2 regions of the Massilia genomosp. 1 genome follow, and region 1 is predicted to be linked to the other one. Evidence: predicted binding sites of a transcription regulator. Region 1 holds the regulator's gene; the other holds the start of a gene.
The links. The regulator FNR, encoded in region 1, switches genes on or off when oxygen is low (the NO sensors DNR and NnrR bind a similar motif). The targets are predictions, from matches to a motif close to TTGATNNNNATCAA.
Positions count from the first base shown of each region.

Region 2: a site for FNR is predicted at 2,661-2,674, ahead of F1735_RS22960 (universal stress protein). Genes of this name have one in related genera too.

Region 1 is NZ_WHJF01000090.1:11,584-16,409, reverse strand. It holds gene F1735_RS25585 (hypothetical protein) at 1-42, shown strand, start outside; gene F1735_RS37505 (hypothetical protein) at 123-251, shown strand; gene F1735_RS25580 (DEAD/DEAH box helicase) at 324-1,571, shown strand; gene fnr (fumarate/nitrate reduction transcriptional regulator Fnr) at 1,767-2,534, shown strand; gene F1735_RS25570 (hypothetical protein) at 2,545-3,072, opposite strand; gene F1735_RS36800 (hypothetical protein) at 3,202-4,164, opposite strand; gene F1735_RS25560 (hypothetical protein) at 4,238-4,459, opposite strand; gene F1735_RS25555 (FixH family protein) at 4,486-4,826, opposite strand, start outside.
Region 2 is NZ_WHJF01000072.1:12,216-17,041, forward strand. It holds gene F1735_RS22950 (Crp/Fnr family transcriptional regulator) at 26-841, opposite strand; gene F1735_RS22955 (response regulator) at 1,310-1,954, opposite strand; gene F1735_RS22960 (universal stress protein) at 2,122-2,586, opposite strand; gene F1735_RS22965 (protein phosphatase CheZ) at 2,997-3,839, shown strand; gene F1735_RS22970 (chemotaxis protein CheA) at 3,839-4,826, shown strand, end outside.

The DNA.
Region 1 (4,826 bases):
GTCTATCCGGTCTTGCGCGCCGGTATCAGCTACCGTTTCTGAGCGGCAGGCAACAGGCAAGGAACAGCGCGCCGCGCGGGCGTGGTTTTGGGTAGGATATCCTTTTTACAAGGGAGTGCGCCATGAAACCACGCTTTCACTCGCTCGCGGCGCTGGCCGCCTGCTGCATGCTCGTTCTGGCCACGGCCGCCTGCGGCGACAAGCAGGAACCGACCAAGCCCAAAGTGGCGACGGCGTCGTTGACCCGGTAGGCTTTTGCGCCCCGGCAAGCGCCGGACAGAGTAAACTACGCCCTTGTTCTTTCGCTGCAAGGTCGCTTCCCCATGTCTTTTGATTCCCTCGGTCTGATCGATCCCCTCGTGCGCACGCTGGACGCGCTCGGTTACCGCACGCCCACGCCAGTGCAGGCGCAAGCCATTCCCGCCGTGCTGGCCGGGCGCGACATGATGGCCGCCGCCCAGACCGGCACCGGCAAGACCGCCGGCTTCGCCCTGCCCCTGTTGCAGCGCCTGACCTTGCAGGGCCAGGTCGGCGCCAATGCGGTGCGCGTGCTGGTGCTGGTGCCGACGCGCGAACTGGCCGAGCAGGTGCATGAGAGTTTCCGCGCCTATGGGGCCGGCTTGCCGCTGCGCACCCACGTGGCCTACGGCGGCGTGAGCATCAATCCGCAGATGATGAAGCTGCGCAAGGGACTCGACGTGCTGGTGGCCACTCCCGGCCGCCTGCTCGACCTGTACCGCCAGAACGCGCTCAAGTTCGACCAGCTCGAAACCCTGGTGCTCGATGAAGCCGACCGCATGCTCGACCTGGGGTTTTCGCGCGAACTCGACGCCGTGTTCGCCGCCCTGCCGAAAAAACGCCAGACCCTGCTGTTTTCAGCCACGTTTTCGGACGAGATCCGCGCCCTGGCCGGCAAGCTGCTGAGCGACCCCTTGAGCATCGAGGTCAGCCCGCGCAACAGCACCGTCAAGCGCATCCGCCAGTGGGTCGTGCCGGTCGACAAAAAACGCAAGCCGGAACTGTTCTTGTACCTGCTTAAAAAGCACCGTTGGGGCCAGGTGCTGGTGTTCGTCAAGACGCGCAAGGGCGTGGACCAGCTGGTCGAGACCTTGCAGGCGCAGGGCGTCGCGGCCGATTCGATTCACGGCGACAAGCCGCAACCGGCGCGCCTGCGCGCGCTCGAGCGTTTCAAGGCCGGCGAAGCGAAGATCCTGGTGGCGACCGACGTGGCCGCGCGCGGGCTCGATATCGACGACTTGCCGCAGGTGGTCAATTTCGACCTGCCGATCGTGGCCGAAGACTACATCCATCGCACCGGCCGCACCGGCCGCGCGGGGGCCTCGGGCGAAGCGGTCTCGCTGGTCTGCGCGGATGAGGTGCAATTGCTCGCCGCCATCGAAATTCTGACGAAGCAAACCCTGGAACGCATCGAGGAGCCTGGTTTCTCGCCGGAACACAGGGTACCCCTCACCAACACCGCCGGCGAGGTGCTGAAAAAACCCAAGAAACCCAAGAAAGCCAAGATCAGCGGCGACGTGTCGACGGTCGACGTGCGTTTCCGCCCGCGCTGAGGCCGGCGCCGCACCATGCGCAGGGGTATGGATTGCCTTGTTAAGACATGCACAACGCAAATGCGCAAAATGCATGCCCGGCAGGGAAAACACGCATCTGTATCGGGCAAACAGCCCCATCTGTTCCGGTATTCGCCTGTGCGCCGGAGTCGCTGTGGGGTATCATACGGCTCAAGCCACAAACCGTCAGACCCTATGCCTCAGCCTCTCCCATTCGTTCCGGCAGCCATGCTGAACGTCGCCGCACTCAAGGCAAGCTGCGCAGGATGCAGCATGCATCAGCTGTGCCTACCAATGGGACTCGACAGCGAAGATATCACCCGGCTCGACAACATTATCGGCAAGCGCCGCCGCCTGTTGCGCGACGAACGCCTGTACCAGATGGACGAGCCGTTCCGCAACCTGTACGCGATCCGCTTCGGCCACTTCAAGACCTACCAGGTCAACGCCAACGGCGAGCAGCAGATTACCGGTTTCCAGATGGCCGGCGAACTGCTGGGGATGGACGCCATCAGCGGCGACCGCCACCATTGCGACGCGGTCGCGCTGGAAGACAGCGAAGTGTGCGAAATCCCGTTCGCGCGCCTGGAAGAATTGTTCGGCCAAGTGCCGACCCTGCTGCGCCATTTCCACCGCATCATGAGCCAGGAAATCACGCGCGAGCAAAATGTCATGCTATTGCTGGGAAATATGCGGGCGGAGCAGCGCTTTGCCGTATTCCTGGTCAACCTGTCGGCGCGTTACGCGGCGCGCGGTTACTCGGCCACCAGCTTCCAGCTGCGCATGTCGCGCGAAGATATCGGCAATTACCTGGGGCTGACCATCGAAAGCATCAGCCGCCTGCTGTCGCGCTTTAAAAAGCAGGGCTGGATCAGCGTCGACAAGCGCGAACTGAGCTTGCTCGACCCGGCCATGCTCAAGGCGCTGGCCGCCGGCACCGAGCAGTGCAGCCCGATGGCGTGAGCCGGCCGCGTTACGGGCCGGCGCCACCCTGCGCCGGTGCGCCTGATCCCTCCCGCAGCCAGGCGGCAAGCTCGGCTTCGAGGGTGGCGCTGCCGCTCACGGCCAGCAGCGCGCACTTTGGATGGCCCGTGAAACGCAGCATGACAACCGGCGCGCCCGAAATGGCCATAAACGCCCGCTCCCCGTGTGCCACCTTGAACCAGCCCGAATAGTAGCCGAAGGCGGCAATGCCGTTTCTTTTGGTCGACATCGCCAGGCTGCTCATATCGCCACTGCGCGTGATGACCGCCCCCTGGATGCAGGCGCGCTCGACCCTGAAGGTGTAGAAGGCATGCTTGATGACCAGTGCATCGGCTGTCAGCTCGACCGAGTGACGGATGAACATGCTTGTGCATACAAGCAGCCCCAGCAATGCCGATGCAATCAGCATGCCGCTGACAAAGCCGGTTTCCGTCGCCGTCGGGGTTGTTGTATGCGGGGTCAGGAAATAGAAGCCCGTGGTGAGCAGGAGCGGCACCGCGAACAGCATGCCGATCAAGAAAACTTGCTTGTTGGAAGTTGGAATATCGATGTTTATCATCCGGGTGTTCCATTCTGCCGTGGTTCGAGTTGTTGATTGGACACTAGCGCGACAGTATAGTTCAATGCCAGTGCGCTCAACGGCCTGTCAGGGGGCGTCGGGCACGAGCGGTGTCCACTCCTTGCCATCGAAGACCACGGCGCCATATCTGCCGGCGAACAGCATCACGCCATCTCCCACCGCCAGAACACGCGAACGGTGGCGCGCCTCCGGCGGGACGTCCGCGTCCGCCAGCTTGCCATTCCCGATGGTCCAGAGCCCGTCGTCGGAGTTACACCAGACCTTGTCCGCAAACCACACCATATCGTTGAAGGGCCGTGCCAGCGTCGTTTTTTGAATGAGCTTCCACAAATTCTCGCGCCCGCGCAAAATGCCCCCGCCTTGCAAACCGATGTAGACATAGCCGTCGCCGGCGCAGCAGATCGCCTGGATATGCTGATCGACCCGTACGCGGCACTGGTGCCAGCGCACGCCGTCGAAGCGCCAGACGTCGCCCTTGCCTCCCGCACAGTAGATGTCCCGGGCGCTGAAGCCATCGATGACGTCGAAGCCCTCATCATTCGAGCCGTGAGCGTCTCGCTCCGGTTCCGGCAGCGTGTCCCGGCCTGCCAGGCTTTCCCAGACACCGCACGCGGTCCTGCGGCACACCGCGCGCCAGGGACCCGCTGCGTAGACCAGTCCGTCGATGGTGGCGAGCGCGTTTACGGAGGTAACGAGCGCAGCGGTAGCGCTACCCATCGGGATTGCCGCTTCCATGCCGCGTTGACCGCTGCCGAGGACGGCGACGCCGCCACGCGCGCCGACCATGACCGCCTGCTCCAGCGGCTGGCGCGCAACGGCCAGAAAAGGCCAAGCGAATCCCGTGTATTCCTTGTAATCGATTTCTCCGGTATCGGTGAAGACATTCACCATCCGCTTGTTCGGTTCTTCCACGGCAAAGTCGTCCACTGCTTCGATACAAGCAAACGAAAAGGCATGCTTGCTGCGCACCGCACAGTCGTGCAGATAGAAATCGCCGAAGGCGGCGTCCCAGTTTTTCTCGCTGATCATCCTTGCCGTCCCGGTTGCGTCCAGGCGAGCATGATAGCCGAGCCACGGGCGAGCTGTCAGGACGGTGCCGTTGCTAGAACGGCGGATGCGGATCGTCCGGCACCACCACCAGATAATAGGTCAGCATGCTGGCCAGCGCGCAAAAAATCCAGAAGAAGAAAAAGCCGATCGTGTACACCGCCATCGGCGTCAAGGCCAATTGCCCCATGTGCAGTTCTTCGCGCGGATCGAACATCGCAAAGAAACAGCCTTCGGCCAGCATCGCCGCCAGGAAGGCGGGCCACAGTACTTTCATCGCAAGACGCATCGACACTCCCCCGTTTAGTTTGTTGCTTGCTGGACGTCGGCCTTGATCGCCAGCGCCTGCTCGCGCGGCCAGTGCCAGGCTGCGGCCAGGCGCCAGTCGCGCTTGCCGCCTTCGACCACCACCTGCCAGCGCGCGCGCTCGAGCATCGGCAGCGCCACCGAAAACCGCCCGCCGGCGTCCGGGATCACATCGATCTTGCGGTCCTTTTCGGGCTGGGTGGCGTGCGCCAGATGAATGCTGAACGGCGCGTTCAAGGGCTGCCCGCCGCTGCTCAACATCCCCGCCAGCTTTTCGCTGGCCGGGTCATAATGCGCGTCGAAAGCGAGGCGCATGGCGCTGGCCACGCGGTCGCGCC
Region 2 (4,826 bases), on a different contig from region 1:
CGCCGTTTTTACTTGCTGAACAGGTTCAGACGGTGGTCGTGGCCAGCACTTTGGCGTCGGCCGCTTGCCCGGCTTCCGCATCGGCCTTGGCTTTGGCGGCGGCGCTGTTCTGCTTGGCCCGCGAACGCGACGGCGGCAGGCGGCGCAGGGTTTTCAGGGCGTCGGCGTCCTTGATGCCGATGGTGCGCTGGTCGACCGTGATCAGGCCGATTTCGTTGAACGCCGACAGGGTGCGGCTGACGGTTTCCAGGGTCAGGCCCAGGTAGCTGCCGATTTCGTGACGCGTCATGCGCAGGTTGAACAGCTTGCTCGAATATCCCATGGCGGCAAAGCGGTCGGCCAGCGACACCAGGAAGCGCGCCACGCGGGCTTCGGCGCTGAGCGCGCCGAGCATGCCGATCATGGCTTGTTCGCGCACCAGTTCGCGGCTCATCACGCCGTACATGACGTTTTCCAGTTCCAGGTGTACGCGGCCGAGCGCGGTCAGCTTTTTGAACGGCAGCAGGATCAGGTCGCAGTCGGACAGGGCCACCGCTTCCGAGGCGTAATGGCGGGTGTGGATGCCATCGACGCCGAGCATGTCGCCCTTCATGGGGAAGCTGAGCACTTGTTCGTTGCCGAATTCGTCGATCAGTACGGTCTTGAGGAAGCCGGAGTTGACGATGTAGAGGGTGTCGAAGGCCTGGCCGATGGTGTGGACGCGCTGGCCGGTCTTGAATTGCACATGCTGGAACAGCAGTTCTTCGCTGTTGATCGAGACCGCCGCGCTGATGTGCAGCAGGTCGCAGACTTCCTTGAGGTTGGACCAGAGACGGCCCTGACGCTGCCGGCCAGCTTCCATTGGCGAGGAATGCATGGTCGAGGTGGGGGTGTTGCGGGTGTCTTGCGGGGGCGTGGTCAGCATGCTCATCTCCAGGGGTAGGAAAATTCGAAGTTTCAGGCTGCGGGTATCAGGCTTGAACAACGATCTGATCAACCTGCGACCGGAGCTTCAAAAGTGATGTACAGCACGGCTGGCTAGCTTGCGTAAGAACAATTTGTGAACCGCAGGAAAGCCGAATCGCTGGATTTAAGTATGCCAACACGAGTCCGGCATTGATATCAGCGAACGCTGAATCTGGGAGTAGGATTGGGCGCGCTCTTGTAGGACTATTCCTAGTCGAGGCGCCGTCCTACAGAGTGAAAACAGCGGTGCGGCAAGGTGGTGCGACGACTGCTACTGATGGGTACAGAATCCATCTACTTGAGGTTTCTCGGCACGAAACCGCCGCACCGGTGTCTAAAACTTTTCACCCTTGCCGGCGTGGGCTCAGGTCTTGAATGGCGACAGCAGGCGATGGGCCACGGCGTACTGCACCATTTCCGACAGCGACGTCATGCCCATCTTTTGCATGATCCGCGTTTTATGGGTGCTGACGGTTTTCACGCTCAGGTGCAGGCTGTTGGCGATCTCGGTAATCGACTTGCCGCCCACCAACAACGAAAACACTTCGAATTCGCGGTCCGACAACTGCTTGTGCAACAACTGCTCGTTGGGCGTCATGATGTTCAGCGCCAGTTGCTCGGCCACTTCGGTACTGATGTACGGCCGTCCCGACGCCACCTTGCGGATCGCCCCCACCAGCTGGGTGCCGGCGCTCTCTTTGGTCAGGTAGCCCTGGGCCCCGGCCCGGATCGCGCGCACGGCGTACTGCTCTTCCTCGTGCATGGTGAGGATCAGGATGGCCAGCTTGGGCGCTTCGCTGCGGATCTGGCGGATCAGGTCGACGCCGCTGCGCCCCGGCATCGACAAGTCCAGCAGCAACAGGTCGAAGCCGCCCTGGCGCACGTGCGACAGGACTTCAAAGCCGTTGATGGCCTCCCCGACGATATCGATGTCGAGGGCGCCGTCGAGGATGCGCTTGAGGCCCTCGCGCATGATCGTGTGGTCGTCGGCTACTACAATGCGTATCATAAAATTGCAATCAAAGAAGTAGGCGGTAAGTCAATGGACGGCCAGCGCAGCGCTGAAACAAACAGGCGGCAAGCAAGCCGCGCCGCGCCGGCGCGAACGCCCCGCGGTCCATCCAAGGGTACGGCAAAATTGTCGGTAGCGCCATATTCAGAACTGCTAGGTGACAGCTAGGTTCCCGGCTCCGCAATCAGCCGGTGTACCAGCACCGGCTTGCTGGTGTGCGACAGCACCTTGTTCGTCACACTGCCCAGCAGCAACTGGCCCCAGCCGCTGCGGCCGTGCGAGCCCATGAAGATCAGGTCGCACTGGCGCTGTTCGGCCACCGCGACGATTTTCAGCGCGGCGGCGTCGGCAAACTCGGTCAGGCACTCGCAACGCACCCCCGCCGCCTGCGCCGCCTGCAGGATCGAGGCCAGGTGCTCGTGGCCGATGCGCTTCATCTGCGCCACGTAGTCCTCTTCGCTGGGGTAGGAGGGCGCGATGATTTCCACGTACACCGGGTATTGGTAGTCGGGCGCCACATACAGGGCCAGCACGTCGGCCCCCATCTGGCGGGCAAACTTTACGCCGGCACAGGCTGTGTGCTTCGATATCGCCGAGCCATCGGTCGTAATCAGAATTTTCCGATACATGATGAGTTCTCCCACGCAGCAGGTCGTATTCTGTATTGTAGTGCGGGATTTCACGATTGATAGATCGCAAACCTTTGATCTTGATCAAACCGCAGGCCGAGCCGGCCTCCGGTCCGCTCGCGATTTTTTACCTTTTGGTTTTCGCCTGCCCGCGCCCTGCTTACGAAATACAACACTCCACAGTATCAATTGCACATCAAAGACGCGTTTTAATTATCGATGGCACAAGTTTCACGTGCCATTTTGCCGCGCACCATGCACAGTGATTTACCAAGGGCACTTCACACTGCTAAACTCGCGTAAACCCGGCGATGTTGCCACGCATCATGCTTTGCCCCGAACTTGCATGGCAGGACCAGACACCAGCAACTTGATTGCGAACACCTTACAAACATGGAGAAGCAGGGACTATGACCGACGCCGCTGATGATTTCGACGCACTATTCGATGAAGTGTCCGCGCAGCGCAGCAGCGAACCGGCGCCCGCAGTTGCGCCGGCGCCCGCCGCCGCTGCCGAAGACGACATGGAAGCACTGTTCGACCAGGTCGCTTCGACCCGTCCGCCCGAGCCGGCACCCGCCGCCGCGCCGCTGGTCGCCGTCGCCGCCGCCGCCGCCGCACCGGTTGCGGAAGGCGCCGCCGTCGAAACCGACGAGCACGGCAAACCCATGTTCGAGCGCCTCGGCGGCATCGTGCGCCTGCTGCACGACTCGCTGCGCGAACTGGGCTACGACAAGGCCCTGTCGGAAGCATCGACCCAGATCGTCGACGCCCAGGACCGCCTGGAATACGTCGCCAGCCTGACCGAACAGGCCGCCAACAAGGTCCTCAACACGCTCGATGAAGGCATGCCGGCGCAAGACGTGCTGTCCAAGAAAGCCAAGGCGATGGACGCGCGCTGGGCCGACCTGTTCGCGGGCAAGCTCAGCATTGACGAATTCAAGACGCTGGCCGGCGACTCGCGCGCCTTCGCCCAGGCCGTCACCGACGCCACCGAAGCCGAAAAAGCGCGCCTGCTCGACATCATGATGGCGCAGGACTTCCAGGACATCACCGGTCAGCTGATCAAGAAAGTCGTGCTCATCACCAAGACCGTTGAACACGAACTGGCCGAGCTGCTGCGCGACAACGCGCCGCCGGCGGTGCGCGAAAAACTGCTGCACAAGCCAGCGCTGATGTCGGGTCCGTCGGTTCCCTCCGTCGCACTCGATCAAGACAATGTTGACGACCTACTTGCCGATCTGGGATTCTAATGGACGATATGCTCAAGGATTTCGTCGTCGAGGCGATGGATCTTGCAGTCAACGTAGAAGAACACCTGCTCGCCCTCGAGCGCGATCCGAACAACAAGGAAACGCTCAACGCGGTGTTCCGCTCGTTCCACACGATCAAGGGCGGGGCCGGTTTCATGGGCTTGCCGGCCCTGGTGGCCGCCTGCCACCTGACCGAGAACCTGTTTGACGCGCTGCGCACCGGCGCCGCCCCGGTCACGCCGATCGCCATCGAAGCGGCGCTGCAAGCGTCCGGTTTCGTGGCCGACCAGCTGACCGACCTGTCGAACGGCGCCCGGCCCGAACAATTGGCCTCGATGCCCGACTCGCTCGAACGCATCCTGGTCAACGCCATCGAAGGCAAGGGCGATGCCCCGGCCAAGGCGGCGCCCGCGGCCGCTCCCGCACCGGCGCCGGTGGCGGCGGCGCCGGTTGCCGCCGCACCGGCAGCCGCAGCCGTCTCCGCCAGCGCCCCCGGCGCCGATGGACTCGACTGGGAAGCGATGTACGTCTCGGTGATCCCGCCCGGGACCTATACGCCAGCCGAAAAACCGGCCGCCGCTCCGGCCGCCGTCGCCGATCATGCAGCCGCGCCCGCAGCCGTCGCCCATGCCGCCGCCCCCGCCGCCCCCGCCGTCAAGCCGGCCGCCGACGCCGGCGCCGACCGGCGCGAAGAAAAGGTGCAGGAATTTCGCGCCGCCTCCGCGCCCGCCAAGGAAGACAGCATCCGGGTCGACGCCGTCAAGCTCGATGCGTTGCTCGAAGTGGCCGGCGAATCGGTGCAGGCCGCCAACCAGGCCGCCGTGCTGCTCGAACGCCTGCTGCAATTCAAATTCGAAGGCCCGGCCGCCACCCTGATGGCGACCTTGACCGAAACGCTGGAACGCGCCTCGCGTTATTCGGCCGAACTGCAACGCGCCACCCTGGCCACGCGCATGCAGCCGGTCGGGCGCTTGTTCCAGAAGTTCC